Regions from separate parts of the Paenibacillus yonginensis genome, predicted to be linked through region 4. Evidence: a T-box and tRNA genes for the amino acid it is inferred to sense, from the RefSeq annotation. Region 4 holds a T-box; the other regions hold tRNA genes.
What was found. A T-box is a leader RNA that pairs with one kind of tRNA and senses whether it is charged. The one in region 4 lies ahead of AWM70_RS10835 (arginine--tRNA ligase), so its partner is inferred to be a tRNA-Arg.

Region 1 (4,166 bases), 700 kb from region 4:
CGGGGAACCGTCGTCTGGAACACGCTGTAAATCGCGTAGCAGGTCAGCGCGCAAACTGTATAAAGCACGATAGACTGGTAGTAGGCCTTTCTATCCCTGAAAAAGAAATAGACCAGACAAGCATAAATGTAAAAAATCCAGATCCCGTAGGGTACCGAAAAATATTTGATAAACGGTGTCGCACGGTCAAAATCAGTAACCAGAGAATACACATGTTTTGTGGGATGATCCACAAAATGATACAAATATCCCAGCAGCGGAAAAACAAGCATTAGAGCCAGCGGCAGCCAGCGCTGCTGCTCTTTCAAACGAAGTGATGCCCATTTAATCATTTACAATCAAAACCTTCCCTACAGGATCGGGCAGCATGGGCCCGTGACATTACTGACTTATTTTACTGCTCCATCCGCAGGGCGGCAACTTCTAAAGATTTGAAAACAGATATTGTATTTGGTTAAAAGGCAGGAATCAATTGCACTGAAGTAGCTTACGCATGAATAATTTCAAAGAAAAATCAAGAATGCAAAAAGTAAGTGTCTTTTACTTTACAGGAGCTTACTATTTCTTTAGGTATGTATGTTATTATATTCTTACTTTTACTTTGTTTTTATAAGGTAATTTAAATAATATGGAAATTAATTACTTTTTTAACTTATATGATAATATTAAAAAAAGATATTAACAATAATGTGTTGACAATCTATTTTATGTTAATATCTAAATACTACTAATTAGAAAAGGAAATTCATATGAAGAAAAAGGGTGCTTTGTTCGCAATTTTATCTTTAGCATTGGCTACCTCCGTTGCATCAGCAGCATCATCTAATCAAGAAAAGACTTCTGTCCCTGTATCCAGTCCAGTAGTAAGTCAATCATCAAATAATAGTATTAACAGTACAGATGGTTTGTTTAGCCCTTTTATTGTTGATAAAAGCTTCGACATGCTTGCAAATGGAGCGGCTACTGTTCAAAATCCTTTTACAATAAACCCTGGATATGGCCATATTAAATTTCTTATTAAGAATTACAGCAGTGCTTCGGTTAATGTAACACTAACTCATACAGACAGTGGACTAGTCTACTTTTCTAAAACCATTCCTGCCAGTAGTTCTCTGGAATGGTATAACTTCAAAGATGGCTACCCTCAAGGGATGCGCAGTGGTAACTATATCCTGCAATGGAGTGGTGGCGGAACAAATGTAAACGGAGAAGTGTTTGGAAAATTAGCTTCAAGCACTACAGACTTTTAATTACGAGCTGTACTACAAATTAAGCAGAGCGCTAAGAGGTCTATTCTCTTTAGCTCTCTGCTTATTTACGTCTACAGTAACCTTTTAAGTAATTTATGGGCAAGTAAATGCCGCCCACCTTTAGATTTGGTAAACCTGGAGTCAGTATGAAATCTCAGGTTCAATCCTGCTTCCAGGTCTATTTATCCTGCTCGCTTGCGACTTCGCCCAGTCCCTATTACATAGTGCCCTCGCTTCGACGAACCCCCAGGGGTTCTCATCCCGAGACGAAAAAAGCTCTCCCGAAGGAGAGCTTGCTAGACGTCCCAGAAGGGATTCGAACCCCTGACCGACGGCTTAGAAGGCCGTTGCTCTATCCAGCTGAGCTACTGGGACATATGTAAGGACAACGTATATTATTATACCGGAATCTGGATTTATTTCAAGTGTTTTTGATGATAAGCCCGTGAGGCAGCAGCCGCCAAACGCGGTGCTGCGCACGGGAACGGTGACAATCTCCACAAGTCATATTTCTGCGGCAGGCTTCGTTCAGAGTACAGCTACGATAAATTTTAGAGGTACTCCTTCATTTACAGGCTCTCCTTCCTTAGAGGTTCTCCTGCAGCTTGGCGGCAATTTGCTTCATCCCGAACAACGTATCTTTAAACTGCATACGATGAAACTCAGAGGTTTGCGTTGCCGATGACAAACTTGCGCCGAATTCCTCTTCGGAAATTTCTTCGTACGAGTTATGCAGATTGTTGTTGTACCAGTCGATTTCCGGATCGATGTCGGTACTGTACATGTGGACGATGTCGTAAGCCCCCTGAGGTGTCTTGGCTACATAAACGAGCAGGTCATGCTCGCCCGCTTTGCCGGAGCTGACCTCAATTTCCGCACAGCGCTGGCCGTTATAATCGGTCATCCGGCGGAACTCTGCGTTGGTGATTTTGTACATGCTGTCTTCCCCTTTCCTGGTTTCAATTGCAAACGCATCCTCATGTAGTTTCCATAAAGGACAGACATTTTATGCCCTTGTTCGGCATAATGTGTTATTACTTTGGGCGACATCACTACGCACCAGGGAGTGGCTGAAAGAGAGGATGAACATTAATCATGTGTGGAATTACAGGATTTATTGAATGGGGCCGGGACCTGACGCAGGATTCCGAGCTTCTGGTGAATATGACCGAAACCCTGTTCAGACGGGGACCCGACGGCCATGGAACTTGGATTTCCAATCCCTGCGCCTTTGGACACCGCCGCCTGAGTGTTATGGACCCTGAGAACGGCGCCCAGCCGATGACTTTCCAGGATGAGGACTCTGTGTTCACAATCGTATACAACGGGGAGATCTATAACGCACTCGAATTAAAAAGCGAACTCCAGCAAAGAGGCCATCATTTCCGTACCACCTGCGATACTGAAGTTCTCCTTCACTCCTATGCCGAATGGGGTCCGGGCTGCGTGGACCGGCTCAACGGCATTTTTGCGTTTGCGGTGTGGGACAGCGTGAAGCAGCATGTTTTTTTCGCAAGAGACCGTCTAGGGGTTAAACCCTTGTTCTACAGTGAACAGGACGGACTGCTGGTCTTCGGCTCGGAGCCGAAAGCGATTCTTAAACACCCGGGAGTCGAAGCGTCTGTGGACGCGGAAGGACTGGCCGAAATTTTTGCGATTGGACCGGCTCGTACACCTGGCCATGGCGTCTACAAAGAGCTAAAAGAGCTGCGCCCGGGGCATGCGATGATTTACAGCCAGTCCGGGCTGCGGATTTATCCTTATTGGCAGCTCCAAAGCGTGGCTCATGGGGACAATGTCGAGCAGACGGCCGAGAAACTCCGCGCCCTGTTGACGGATACGGTTGAGCGTCAATTGATCTCCGATGTGCCCCTGTGCACGCTGCTGTCCGGCGGACTGGATTCCAGCGCCCTTACCGCGCTGGCCGTCAACTACTACAAACAAACCGGCCAAGGTCAGGTCCACACCTTCTCCGTAGACTATGTGGGCAACGACAAACATTTTAAAGAGCATGTTTTCCAGCCGGGAGCGGACGGACCGTGGATTAAACGGATGGTCGACGAGCTGCAAACCGAACATCATTATGTGCTGATTGACACCGATTCACTGGTCGAAGCGCTGGATGATGCCACAAGAACCCGGGATATGCCGGGGATGGTCGATGTGGATTCTTCACTGCTGCTGTTCTGTCATGAAATTAAAAAAGAAGCCACCGTCGCCCTATCCGGCGAAGCGGCGGATGAAATCTTCGGCGGCTACCCTTGGTTCCACCGTCCAGAATTACGCGATTCCGGCACCTTCCCATGGTCCGTATCCAGCGCCTTCCGCGCCGGGCTGCTGTCGCCGGAGCTGAGAGAGCATATTCAGCCGCTGGATTATGTCGAAAGACGTTATCAGGAAGCGCTGGCCGAGGTTCCCGCCCTGGAAGGCGAAGACGACAACGACGCCAAAATGCGTGTGCTCTCCTACCTGAACATCACCCGTTTCATGCCTACCCTGCTGGACCGCAAAGACCGCATGAGCATGGGGGCGGGACTTGAAGTACGTGTACCTTATTGCGACCACCGGCTGGTCGAATATGTGTTCAACATCCCTTGGCATATCAAAATGACCGGCGACCGGGAAAAAGGCATCCTGCGCAAAGCCCTAGAAGGGCTGCTGCCGGACGATGTGCTGTACCGCAAGAAAAGCCCGTATCCTAAAACACATAACCCGGCTTATCTGGATGCCGTGCGGAATCAGATGCTGGCCGTGCTGGATGATCCTTCATCCCCGATCCTCCCGCTGGTCGACAGCAAGAAGCTGCGCGAAATCGCGGCAACTACCGATCCAACCTCACATCTGCCGTGGTTCAGCCAGCTGATGTCCGGTCCGCAGCTGTTCGCCTACATCACGCAGGTAAACCGCTGGCTTAAG
Region 2 (4,166 bases), 1.6 Mb from region 4:
CGGCAGCGGCACGAGCGCGGCGGAAGTCACCTTTCGCATGTGGAGCGTCCAAAGTGTTTTGGTCGCCAGTGTAAGCGTGAATGGTAGTCATCAAACCTTCAACGATGCCGAAAGCGTCGTTCAAAGTTTTAGCCATAGGAGCCAAGCAGTTCGTTGTGCAAGAAGCACCGGAGATAACAGTTTCAGAACCGTCAAGCGTTTCATGGTTTACGTTGTAAACGATCGTTTTCATGTCGCCTGTAGCTGGAGCAGAGATAACCACTTTCTTAGCTCCGCCTTTCAGGTGAAGCTCAGCTTTTTCTTTAGTTGTGAAGAAGCCTGTGCACTCCAGAACGATGTCAACGCCCAGGTCGCCCCAAGGAAGCTCTTCAGGGTTGCGGTTAGCCAGAACTTTAACTTCTTTGCCGTTTACTTTGAAGAAACCTTCGTGAACTTCAACGTCACCGTTGAATTTGCCTTGAGTTGTATCATATTTAAGAAGGTGTGCCAGCATTTTTGCGTCAGTCAAGTCGTTGATTGCTACTACTTCGATACCTTCTACTTCTTGAATACGACGGAATGCCAAGCGACCAATACGTCCAAAACCGTTAATGCCTACTTTTACACTCATTGATAGATCCTCCCAAAGAAAATATATTTTTTATATTTAGTCAGGCCTGATGACCTGAGTAAAACAACGTTAATTCGTACCGTTTCTGCGTTCTACAGCGACTTGACAATTTCTTCGGCTGCCGCCTCGTCCGTGATCAGGATATCCTCCTGGCCAAACTTCAGAACAGCATGAATGGCCTGCGCTTTGCTGCGCCCGCCCGCAATACCGATGATCGTCTCCGTAGATTTGATGTCCTCAAGCCTCAGACCCAAGGTCAACATCTTGTGAACTACGGCGCCCTGCTCGTTAAAATAATAACCGAAGGATTCGGCAATGGCTCCGTCTCTTGCGAGCTCTTGCACCATCTCAGCATCCAGCTTGCGTCTGCGCGCCATCTCCATGGCGTCTCCAATGCCGTGCACCACGATCCGCGCCTTGCGGATCAGGCTTACGATCTCTTGAATGTTGTGATCATGAACAAGGGATTCATAAGCTTCCCTGCCCAGCAAATCAGGCACATGCAGCAGCCGGTATTCGGCGCCGACACGTTTGGCCATGCCGGAAGCGATCGTGTTGGCCTGAATCTCCAGGCTTTCACCCAAACCTCCGCGAGCCGGTACAAACCAGCTTCCTTTAATAGGTGCCGATGGGGGGGTGAGCTGCTCGGCCATAACGGCCAGCGTTGAACCGCCGGTTACGGCGACTACGTCATTTTCCCCGATTACTTCAAGCAAAGCTCTTGCTCCTGCGCGTCCCAGTTCGCGTTTGGCCGTTGCGGCCGCTTCGCAGTCGCCTGGAACCACAACCACCTTGCGCAGCCCATAGGTATCGCGGATCTTCTTCTCCATTTCGGACAGCCCCAGCAGTTCTTTCACGAACGGCTTCATCTGCTCCAGCAGCTGGCGGCCAGCTTCACTGATTCTCATGCCCACATTCTCGATTTCAATAAGACCTTGAGCTTTAAGGAGATCGGTTTCCGCGCGCAATACGCGTTCCGTCATATTCAGGGAGAGCGCCAGTGTGCGCCTTCCGATGACTTCTTCAAGCATGATCTGGTTCAGGATCAGATATCTCTTCTTGAGAACGTCCATGAGATCAGGCAGAAGCTGCTTTTGGATCTCCAACAAATCTCGCAATGTCTTCACTCCTGCGGCTTCGACTATCTCTCTCCATTCCTCTGGTCTTAAAATGTCCCGGGTTAACGTTTTAAGTCCCACTGATATTCTAACCAATTTCTGCTCCTGTTGCAAGTGTATCGTCCGTAGAATGAGCAAGTTTTCCATGCGTTATTCGCAATCCCGCGATCCTGCAGAAAATGTGACTCAACTTTGCTTTTATGGGCTTGCTTTTTAATTTGGATGCGGCTATAATGAATTCTGTTGACTTTATTTGAGGTCAAATGGATTTTTTTCTTTATGCGCCCGTGGTCCAATGGATATGACGTAGGCCTCCGGAGCCTGAGATCGAGGTTCGATTCCTCGCGGGCGCGCCATCTTATTTTTAACCTTTAACAGCGTCCTATATATGTTTAACCATTAGTCCGAGGATTCGGGCTTTTTTTGATCGGTTAGTTTGACTTTCTTTGACTTTCTGTTTGAAATTGTTTATGATGTGGTTATTAACAGTGTCTGACTCTGGGGGCGGGGTTTAAAGTACGGGGTTTTGGTCAATCCTGTAATCGCCGGACCCAATCGGGTTCAACCTGTTAAGGCCTGCTGCGGCTTCTGATTGCCGGGCACTGAGCATATGACTTAACATTATTATTTAGGAGGGTTTTATCGTGAGTTATATTCCTATGGTCGTCGAACAAAGTAACCGCGGAGAGCGTGCTTACGACATTTATTCCAGATTGCTCAAAGACCGGATCATTTTCCTTGGCTCCCAAGTGAACGACGTTGTGGCCAACTCCATTATCGCGCAAATGCTGTTCCTGGATGCCGAAGAGCCTGGCAAGGACATTCACCTCTACATTAACAGCCCTGGCGGTTCCATTACGGCAGGCATGGCGATTTATGATACGATGCAGTTCATCAAATCCGACGTCTCCACGATCTGCGTGGGCATGGCCGCTTCCATGGGCGCGTTCCTGCTGAACGCCGGCGCGAAAGGCAAACGCTACGCGCTGCCAAACAGCGAAGTCATGATTCACCAGCCGCTGGGCGGAGCCGAAGGTCAAGCAACGGATATCGAAATCCGCGCTCGCCGCATCCTGAAAATGCGCGACAGCCTGAACAAAATCCTGGCGGAACGCACGGGTCAACCTTTGGAACGCATCGAAAAAGACACCGACCGCGACTACTTCATGACCGCGGCGGAAGCCAAAGAATACGGCTTGATCGACAAAGTGATCGAGAAAGTGAACTCGGAAGGCGTATAAACAGCTGCCTGAACAGATCGAGATTCACAGAGAAGAACTCACAGACTTCAATTCTGTGAGTTCTTTTTCTTTTTGGGAAAGGACATACCCCTTTGTCCAAACAAGAGAATGTCCGTCCCTCCAAACAACAAAGCAGATACTCCCCGGGGAAGTATCTGCTTTGTTGTTTTAGACCCAGTCTGTTTACGATTACTGCTCTTCAAACGGACTTGCTCCATTAGGAAGCAGCGCAGAGAAAGGAATATAATATTCCGGGAAGCCCGCTGCATAAGGCAGGTATTCATACAGCTGGAAGAATACGACGATGCCATCATCCTTCAGATAGAAGTCCGGTTTGTCTCCCGCCGTAGTGAACCCGCCAAAATAACCTGGATCTTTCTTCAGCTTGGCCGCTACTGTCTTGTCTACGACCTTCAAATAATCCGGATTGGCTTTCAGCAGATTGGCAAGCTCGATCTGTTTGCCGTCGCTCAGCCGGATTGTAATTCCTTCGAGACCGCTCATGCCGTGCGCTCCGCCTGTGTAATCATAATTCAGCATGCGGAAGCTGATATAGCCGTTGCGATTATACGTAACCAGATAATTCATGTCGAATTCATTTTTCGCGCCCTGAGGGCCAGGTCCCAAATCCTTGGAGCGCTTCAGCGAATCCTGCAAATAAGCGTCCGCCCAGTCCTTAAACCGCTTGTTGATCTGCTGCTGAACCTCCGCATTTGTCAAGCCGCTGATTACCGGATATTCGATTTGAATATTCGTTACTTTATCCGATTGCGACAAGGTTTGGACCGTTACTTTCATGTTGTTCAGCTGAAGCGGAACCAGATTGACCGTCTTGGTGGCGTTGTCCCATCCGGCCCGGTAACCCAGGCTGTCCGTCAGCAAATGTACAGACACATAATTGTAGCCCTGCTTATTGACCCATTCGTATCCCGTGTACGATTTGGCTCCGTTGATCACGGTCTGAACAGTGCCGTAACCGCTGGGTACCAGCTTGACTGAAATATTGCCTCGTGTGATCTGGTAGGTTTTTGTCTTGGGCTCATAAGAGACCTTCAGTCCCAACCCGTCGCGGATCGCCGCCAGCGGCACCAAGCTGCCTTCTTGTCCGGCCAAAGCCTTCCGGGCCAGCTGTTTTCCATTTAGTTTCAGATTAAAAGCTGCTGGTGCTTGTACAGCCGGGGCTGCCTTTGAGGAGGC
Region 3 (4,166 bases), 670 kb from region 4:
TTCAACCTGATGGGGGACGGTCTGCGCGATGCCTTAGACCCAAAAATGAAGAATTGATTCTAGAAACAACAAAATCCGCGTCTGCTGTAAACGAGCAGAACGCGGATTTTGTTGTTCGTAACGAGGGGATGAGTTGTCTTAAGACTATTCGCCAAGCAGCTCAGGCAAATTAGGTTCAATCGCTGCTGGCTCCGTTCTGGAGCTGTAGCGTTTCACGACCTTTCCGGTACGGTCAACAAGGAATTTGGCGAAATTCCATTCAATATCGCCCGCAGGCTCTTCCTGAGGGGCGTTCTCTTTCAAATATTTGTACAGCGGATGAGTGTTGTCGCCGTTCACTTCCACTTTGGCGAACATCGGGAAGCTGACCTGATAGTTCAGCTCGCAAAATTGTTTGATTTCAGCTTCGGTCCCAGGCTCTTGTCCGGCAAATTGATTGCAGGGGAAGCCGAGAACCGTGAACCCTTTATCTTTATAGGTGTCGTACAGCGACTGCAAACCTTTGTATTGAGGCGTTAATCCGCAGGCGCTGGCTGTGTTGACGATCAGCAGGACTTGTCCTGCGTAGGGTTGAAGAGTGGTAGCTTCACCATCAATGGTTTTTACTTGAATGCTGTACAGATCGGACATGTTAATTCCTCCTTATCTTTATATGAACAAACTAAACCAGGTCACAGGCTTCCGCCGGCATCCAATGCGCATCCTGACCGTTCCATTTCACATTGCAGCCAATCGGATTGGTTAAGGGAACGCTGACGGCTTGTCCGGCAACGAGCTCCGAAAGGGCCCGCTCCAGATCGTTGACGGTCATTTTCTCCGGATTTCGTGGGTTGTCGATGCCGCGTCCCGTATAGACGAGCTTCCGTTTCTCGTCCAGCACAAAGAAATGAGGTGTCCGCAAAGCGCCGTAAGCCTTGGCCGTTTCCTGCGTTTCATCGCGCAAATAGATCCAGGGGAACCGGTTATCTTCCATTCTTGCTACCATATAATCGAAGGAATCCTGCGGGTTGGTTTGCTCGCTGTTGGCGTTGATTCCAATAAAAGTTACCCCGTCCTTCGTGAATTTATCCGCAGTCTGACGGGTGACTTCATCGGAGCCAAGGACAAACGGGCAATGGTTGCAGGTGAAGAAGACGACCAGAAATCTCGAGGCTTCAAAGCTTTCCAGCGTGTAATGATTTCCGTCAGTTCCTTTCAGATTAAAATCCGGGGCGGATTCGCCAATCTGCAAAGTAAAGCTCATGAATGACACGGCCTCCTCGGGCAGCGGGAAAAGCTGCAATATTTTTAAAAGATTTTATATAGAAGAAATACTTCCTCTTATTCTACATGCTTCCATTCTTCAATGCCATCCATCCTTTCGAATAGAATGAGCTTACAATTCCCGGAAGGTGTTGACGATGTAAAGGTAATTTTGTTTTTTTGCTTCAAACAGATCGGACCGGGTCCACATCAGCACTTGGGTGAAATGGTCTTTGGAGGCTATGATCGTAACCAGATAACTGATTTTGACTTTGTCGACCTCTCCGGTGATGACATATTGGAGGGCCGTCAGTCCGCCGATCGTAATCTGCTCAGGGATCTCTTGCTTGGCGTTTTGAATCGCTTCTTTCATGTTGCTGCTCACCAGCTTGGAGTAGTCGTTGATCGTTGTGTTTGGCGAGAAACCGGAGCGGTCTTCCCTGAGGACCACAATATAATCTTCGGTAGAAGGATGAGAGGCCTGAATGTCGGCTCCTGAAGCCAGGCCGCTATCCTTGCTCCAGCCTTCCGGAATCGTAATGCTGGCATGATGGTCCGAACTGGTGACCAGGGAAATATCGGAGGCGGCGGATCCCAGTACGGGCAGGACCGATGTTTTGGTGTTGGGTTTCATGATCTGGAAGGACTGGATAACCTTCTTGAATTCATCTTTGTACCCGGCAAACAAATCGGAAGTCGACCACGTAATGATCTGATAGAAGGTTCCGTCTTTCTCCAGTACCGCAGCCAGATACCTGACGTTGACGCTGCGGGCTGTCCCGTAGAACTCGACGGTTTTGGCCGGAAGTCCGTCAATCGTGATATCTCCGTTTTCGACGAAGCGGTAGTTCTGAAGCGCTACTTTGGTATCGGCCAGAAGTTTTCTTCGCATGCTGTCCAAAGTGGCGTCTTTAAGAAGATTGGAAGGCATCCGTACAATCAGGCAGTATTTCTCCTTGGAGCGGTCTGATACGCCGAGTACGGCGGCTTTGTTCAGGTTGTCGTCCCGAACCCAGCCTTGGGGAAAGGTGAGGCCAAGACTTCCGTCGACGTCTTCAATTCTATTAACGCTCTGCAAGGAAGAAGACGTCTTGGACAGGGGCAGCGCACCTGTGCGGGACTGGATTTCGTTTGGAAGCTCGTCCGCAGACGGGCGTTTGATGCCGCAGCCTGCCAGCAGGATCATCCCCGAAATGGCCGCGATTGCCAGCTTGGTGAAACGAATTCCGGTTGTTCTCAATTTATAACTCCTCCTTAATTGGAAAATAGGAAGGCCTGTCCGGCATAAGGCTGGTTGGCAGGTGGCGAGAACCAGAATCTCGAACCTCTATGGGCGTAGCCTATTATTCGAAATATATGAGAGGCCTATGAACGTTATGCTATAAAAAGAGAGTACTAGGGGCGCGACGCAAAAAAGCTCTCCCGAAGGAGAGCCGCTCAGCGTCCCAGTCGGGGTACGCTCGCATTGCTCGCGACTTCGCACAGGCTCCCTCACACGGTGCCTTCGCTGCGACGAACCCCTAAAGGGGTTCTCATCCCGAGACGCAAAAAAGCTCTCCCGAAGGAGAGCTTGCTTGAACGTCCCAGAAGGGATTCGAACCCCTGACCGACGGCTTAGAAGGCCGTTGCTCTATCCAGCTGAGCTACTGGGACAAACAATAAAAGCGTGCAAAAGAGAATATACCATACATTTGGCGGGTTAGCAAGGATTTTTTGATGGATATAACTTTTTAATATGACGGTGCGTGTGTTATAATCTACAAATCATTGAAGACGCGGTGGAAGGATGTGAACTTTTATTAACGAGAATCGACAGAGCGGGCGAGATAATCTAGTTCTATTCCCCAAGACGCTCGATTATTACCAGGTCGAACTTACCCGGATGCTGGAAACGGAGCGTTACGCGGAAGCAGCGGATCTGCTTCGCTTTTTGCTGCAGTGCCAGGTCCAGGATGACCGTCATTACGAGGAATGGGAAGCGCTGCTGAAATGGCTGCAGGAGGCTTTCCCGGCAGCTGCGGCAGGGAAAGGCCAGGGCGTTCCGGTCATGGAGCCGGCGGATGAAGCCGAGGAAGCGGATTTTGCGCGCAGGCACGCGGAAATGAAATTTGCGGAAGACCGCGGGTATGCGCTCAAACTGCTGCAGACCGTGACGGAGAAACCCTTGTCCGAGCATACTTTTCTGGCCCTGGAGCAGCTGGCTTTTATCCAGGCGCCGGAAATCGACGAAGCGCTGATCAAATGGCTGGAACGTGAAGAACGGCATCCGATGCTCCAGTTCCGGGTGTTGCAGACCCTGCGGCGGCGTGAGACAAGCGGCGTGGTCCGTCTTTGGAGAGGCGGCGCGCTGACGACGATTGAGATCGACGCCGTGCCCTTAACCCCGGAGGAGTTCCCTCCGGCGGTACAGGATGTGCTGGACCGGGTTGGACAAGAAGCGCAGGTGCACGATCCGGCCATGTTTTATTTTGCCCAGGAGTTCTGGTACCAGTTTATTATGGGCGTGTACGGAACGGCCGATTATGACTCCGTTATTCGGGAGGAAGAGGCGTCGCTGGACATCTGGGCGGCTGCACTGCACCAAACCGTAACGGAAAGCCTGCAGGGCGGAGACGGCAAGGCGGATGAGGAGCTGAGAGCGGCGTACGGCATTACGGATTCGATGCGTTTGCGGTTTGAACAAGCCCATAAGGCGATGAAGCAATTTGCCGCAGCCGGAGCGATTTTTTAAGCGAACAAAGCGAATGGAGACACCCATCTTTTATTTCGGAAAAGATTGACAGATCGCGTCATGATTTAGCCCACTTGTAAAATCAACTATTCTTGATTATACTATAGTGGTTATTCTAAACGTGAAATTCGATAGGGCAAGACTGAAAACGGATAACATCACTTCGTTTTTCATTGTCAATATGTGAACAATT
Region 4 (4,166 bases):
CCGAAGCCGCTTTGATAATCGGACATGCGCCGTAAAAATTGTTGAACAGCGAACACAGCTCATAGCCGTACCCGCAGATCATATGAGGCGCCAGACTACTGCAGGCCGTCTGCAGCACATCGGGCCATGCGGCAATCTGCCGTAGCAGGGCATGCTCGGCCGGCTCCAGGGAATCAGGCCAATTCATCGGAGCAGCGGGCTGAAAGGACGGTCCATGTCCGCAAGCATCTCCCTGAATCGAATCCGGCCTTGCCCCTGTCTTTGCTGCGCGGCTCTGCTCCGCTCCTTTATTCAGCACGCTGAGCGAACGTGAATAAGTGTACAGCAGGTACACGCCGGTGTTGCCGGAAATTTCGGTGGCCTGCTGCAGATCAAACACGACTTCCGTCTGCAAATTAAAGCGGAGCAGATAATAACGGATAGCTGCCGCCGCTATCACACGGCTGGGCAGTCCGTCCTGATCCGGACGGCTGTCAGCGATCACCTGCTCCATCCGGTCCAGCAAGGCGGAAATTTTCATGCCGATCCCCTGTCTGCCGGACATCGCATAAGAGGATTTACCGTCCGTGACGTCCATCCCCAGCTCCAACGCGGCATTTCGGCTGAGCGACACGACGCCGTAGCTGACATGAAGCAGGTTGGCGGCCTGCTCTTCATACCCCATCAGCTCCAGCGACTGGCGGACCATCGCCTGCGGGTATTCCTGCCTGCGGTCAATCACGTTGATGACCTTGTCAGCATGACCGAAGACGCCGTCCGTGCCTTGTCTGGCTGTTGACCAGACTCCCTCCGCAAAAGGCGTATACCGGAACTGCCTGCCCAGCAGCCCGAACTTCCATAAATGGTAAGCGATATCTTTGGCTGTATAGGTCAAAATTCCGTTAGAACGTACAAGCACCTTATCTTGGTTATGATCGGATTCCGGATCCGGAACGGTTTCTCCTTCCGCTTCGGAAACCTCCTCCTGCTGTTTCACTCCTGCTTCGCTTGGCTGCGCCTGAGGCTTCAGCACCCAGCAGCCGGCCAGCTTGCCTGATGTCTCCCGGACAAAATTCGGTGTCTGCTGAAGACGCTGGAAAGCGGCGTCCCAGAAGCCCTCGCGAACAATGCTGCTCTCCCAGACCAGCAGGTCATAGCCGATGCCAAACTCCCGCATCTCCTCCAGATGTTCCCGCACAATCTGGGAGGCTGTAATGAACCCGAGCCAGGCCAGATTCCCGGTTCCCTGCTCAAGGCCATGCAGCACTTTGGTGCGCTCTGCAGTCAGCTCCGGGCTGTCCTCCCCTTGCTTGTGCAAGCCTGAATACACATCCCAGCAAAAGTCGCCAAATCTCTTATAATCGCCGCTTGCCGGGGTATGCAGCAGGCCGACCACTGTATCCGCAAGCTGATTCCCGAGATCATCGATATAATTGTGCACCTCGACTTCGGCCCCGCTTTTTCTAAGCATTCTGACCAGCGTGTCCCCGATGCAGGAGTTGCGCAGGTGGCCGATATGCGCGGATTTGTTGGGGTTAATAGAGGTGTGCTCAACGACGATTTTCAGGGGAGACGGCGGATTGGCCGGCTGCCCCCGCTTTGCCCATTGCCCCCAGTTCACGAACAAATTGATAAAACCCGGAGCCGCGACCTCCACTTTGGCGATCAGCCCTTCGGCTCGGGTCGACAGCTCATCGCCAATTTGCTCCGCGATCAACATCGGCGGACGTCTCAAGAGCTTTGCCAGCTGCATCGCAATATTGGTAGAGAAGTCGCCGTGCTCAAGCTTGGACGGCTGTTCGATCTGCACTTTCCAGAAATGTTCCTCCCGGCCTTCCTCGCCGTGGGCATGAAGCACCTTTTCTACCCCTGACTCCACGAATTGCTGTACCCATGTGTTTAACATAACAAATCCCCTTTCCGTTTGATTAAAAACGCAAAAATCCCCGTCTCTTGTTAAGAGACGAGGACAGGGACTCGCGGTGCCACTCTTGTTGCCTGAACCGGACAGCATGACAAGGGAACCCCCTTCAGGCCGGTCAGGCCGCTTGAACAAATAACGGTTTGCGCCGGGGCAGCCTACATGATGCGCTTTCGGCAGCCCGTCTCCCGGGTCCGCTTCGCCAAATCCCTCTGTACCGGCTTCCACCCTCCCGGCTCGCTAAAACATGGGTAATTCGGTTACTCTCCCGTTCCATGACTTTTTGAAATATTTCAGATCATTATAAGGAGAAGCGAGGTAAAAAGCAAGCTTAAATTTCCAATTATAAAAGGCATTTCCGCGTTCTGCGAAAATGCCTCTTTCTTTTTGAGAGGAACAAAGTCAAAGTCGTTGCAAATTCCGCAAGATTTAGAAACCCGGCAGCGCATCCAGATTGTTGGTCGGATCACCGTCGGCGTCCCCGCGGATATAAAACTCGCCATCCCGGCCTTTAAAGGTGTTCACACCGGCAATAGCGCCTGCCTGTACCTCTCGAAGCGCCTCTTCATAATTCAGCACGCGGCCGCTGGACGTTTTGAAAGCCGTCAGATCGCCGTCTCCGTTCTTCTGAACCGCAATAAAGGTCTCTCTTGTAGGCAATGCCATCATCCTCTCTCCTTGATGTGGAATTTCCTTATAGGAAGGATGACCTTATTCTGTCCTCGGGCTGGCAGTTTATGCGGAGAGTTACAGCTTTTTCTCCATCCGGTGATGCAGAATGCCAGCATCGTCAAACGGCTCCTTGCTGATGATGGCATAACCCAGCTTCTCATAGAAAGGCACAGCATGAAGCTGCCCGTCAAGCACCGCCTTCTCGAAGCCCAGCTCGCGGGCCAGCTCCTCAAGGCCAATCATCAGCACTTTGCCGATGCCTTTGGAGCGGAAAGCTTTGCGAACGGCAACCCGCTGAATTTTGGCAGCATTATCTTTATAATAAGTGATCCGGCCTGTCGCCGCATATTGTCCGTCCTGTTCAATCAGCAGATGATGGGCGTCGCCGGCGATATGATCAAATTCATCGATCTCCAGGGAAACCGGTACCTTTTGTTCTTCTACAAAAACTTCTTGTCGAATGTCCAGGCAGTTCTGCAGCTGGTCTTCGGACTTAACGGGAATAATAACAGCAGCCATGATGACAACAAGCCTCCTAAAAAATAGTTCTTCCCAAGCAAAATCAGCACTATGCCGACCCGTAATAAGGTACGCCACGCGCTTCAGCTTAAGTCGAATTATTATACATAAAAACGTATACTTTGTACACCGGTCTGTCCGGTTTAAGGAAGCTTTAACTGATCCGCACCATAGACATCTTCATGCACCGACTGATGGTAGACATCTTCAATGACGGGCAGATCAGCGTTCTCCCCATCGTCCTGCAAATCATATTCCGTCTGTCTGAGCAGCGTTTCCTGATTGGGAACCATCGGCTCGCAGCCCGTTAATGGCAGACTAAGAAGCACCAAGCCGAGCAGCAGCCTGCAGGCAAGCCGTCCCGGTTCAAAGGCTCCAGAGTTTATCTTCTTCAGGTTCATAACTCTCCCTCCGTTTCTGGTATTTTCAGTGTTTGCTGGAGGGAGAGGGTTTATACACGGTAAATGCGGCATTGACATACGGTTATTACGGTTAAGCTAACCGGGGATGGAAATAGAATGTCATCCCTTTCGGGGGGCTGTGGACTCCAGTGGTTTGTCCATGAAAGTCCCGACTACCTGGTCATCTGCGGAGCCCAAGCTGGCTTGGATAAACGAATGAACAAAAGGCAGCTTCCTAACGAGACTGTTCCATTTTCGGACAAGCTGCGAGGGCGCGGTCCGGGGAAGGAGGTTAAAGACAACAAAAACCCTTGAAGCCTGTCGCTTCAAGGGTTTCCTTCAAATAGGACGGATGGGGATCGAACCCATGACCCCTACCCTGTCAAGGTAGTGCTCTCCCGCTGAGCTACCGTCCTTCAGTGAGATTTATAATATCACATCAATCTCACACCTGGCAAGACAATTTATTTAGCATCATGCTAGTTTCTTTCTCTACTCTACTCTTAAGCGTATTTCTCTTCCATCCGGGCATATTCCTCTTCGACATAACGGATGGCTTCAACGACATCCAGCCAAATCGGATGATGCTCGAGTCCGGCTTTGAACACCAGATGTTTGACTTCAAAATAAAGCCTTTTGACATCCCCGAGCTTTGCTTCGACCGTTAATTTGTC

Region 1: it encodes a tRNA-Arg, which carries the amino acid that the T-box ahead of AWM70_RS10835 (arginine--tRNA ligase) is inferred to sense. The anticodon was not compared.
Region 2: it encodes a tRNA-Arg, which carries the amino acid that the T-box ahead of AWM70_RS10835 (arginine--tRNA ligase) is inferred to sense. The anticodon was not compared.
Region 3: it encodes a tRNA-Arg, which carries the amino acid that the T-box ahead of AWM70_RS10835 (arginine--tRNA ligase) is inferred to sense. The anticodon was not compared.

Annotation. Positions count from the first base shown of each region.
Region 1 is NZ_CP014167.1:3,050,006-3,054,171, forward strand. Features, by position in the region: gene AWM70_RS13825 (phosphatase PAP2 family protein) at 1-332, opposite strand, end outside; gene AWM70_RS13830 (hypothetical protein) at 750-1,250, shown strand; tRNA gene AWM70_RS13835 (tRNA-Arg) at 1,552-1,625, opposite strand; gene AWM70_RS13840 (hypothetical protein) at 1,837-2,187, opposite strand; gene asnB (asparagine synthase (glutamine-hydrolyzing)) at 2,346-4,166, shown strand, end outside.
Region 2 is NZ_CP014167.1:3,988,725-3,992,890, forward strand. Features, by position in the region: gene gap (type I glyceraldehyde-3-phosphate dehydrogenase) at 1-610, opposite strand, end outside; gene AWM70_RS18105 (sugar-binding transcriptional regulator) at 703-1,728, opposite strand; tRNA gene AWM70_RS18110 (tRNA-Arg) at 2,010-2,084, shown strand; gene clpP (ATP-dependent Clp endopeptidase proteolytic subunit ClpP) at 2,373-2,969, shown strand; gene AWM70_RS18120 (PdaC/SigV domain-containing protein) at 3,159-4,166, opposite strand, start outside.
Region 3 is NZ_CP014167.1:3,022,494-3,026,659, reverse strand. Features, by position in the region: gene AWM70_RS13725 (ABC transporter permease) at 1-57, shown strand, start outside; gene AWM70_RS13720 (glutathione peroxidase) at 145-630, opposite strand; gene AWM70_RS13715 (thioredoxin family protein) at 662-1,243, opposite strand; gene AWM70_RS13710 (hypothetical protein) at 1,376-2,482, opposite strand; tRNA gene AWM70_RS13705 (tRNA-Arg) at 2,822-2,895, opposite strand; gene AWM70_RS13700 (hypothetical protein) at 3,125-3,973, shown strand.
Region 4 is NZ_CP014167.1:2,354,793-2,358,958, forward strand. Features, by position in the region: gene AWM70_RS10835 (arginine--tRNA ligase) at 1-1,885, opposite strand, end outside; T-box leader at 1,936-2,185, opposite strand; gene AWM70_RS10840 (DUF3892 domain-containing protein) at 2,330-2,566, opposite strand; gene AWM70_RS10845 (GNAT family N-acetyltransferase) at 2,648-3,091, opposite strand; gene AWM70_RS10850 (hypothetical protein) at 3,235-3,492, opposite strand; tRNA gene AWM70_RS10860 (tRNA-Val) at 3,837-3,908, opposite strand; gene AWM70_RS10865 (hypothetical protein) at 3,996-4,166, opposite strand, start outside.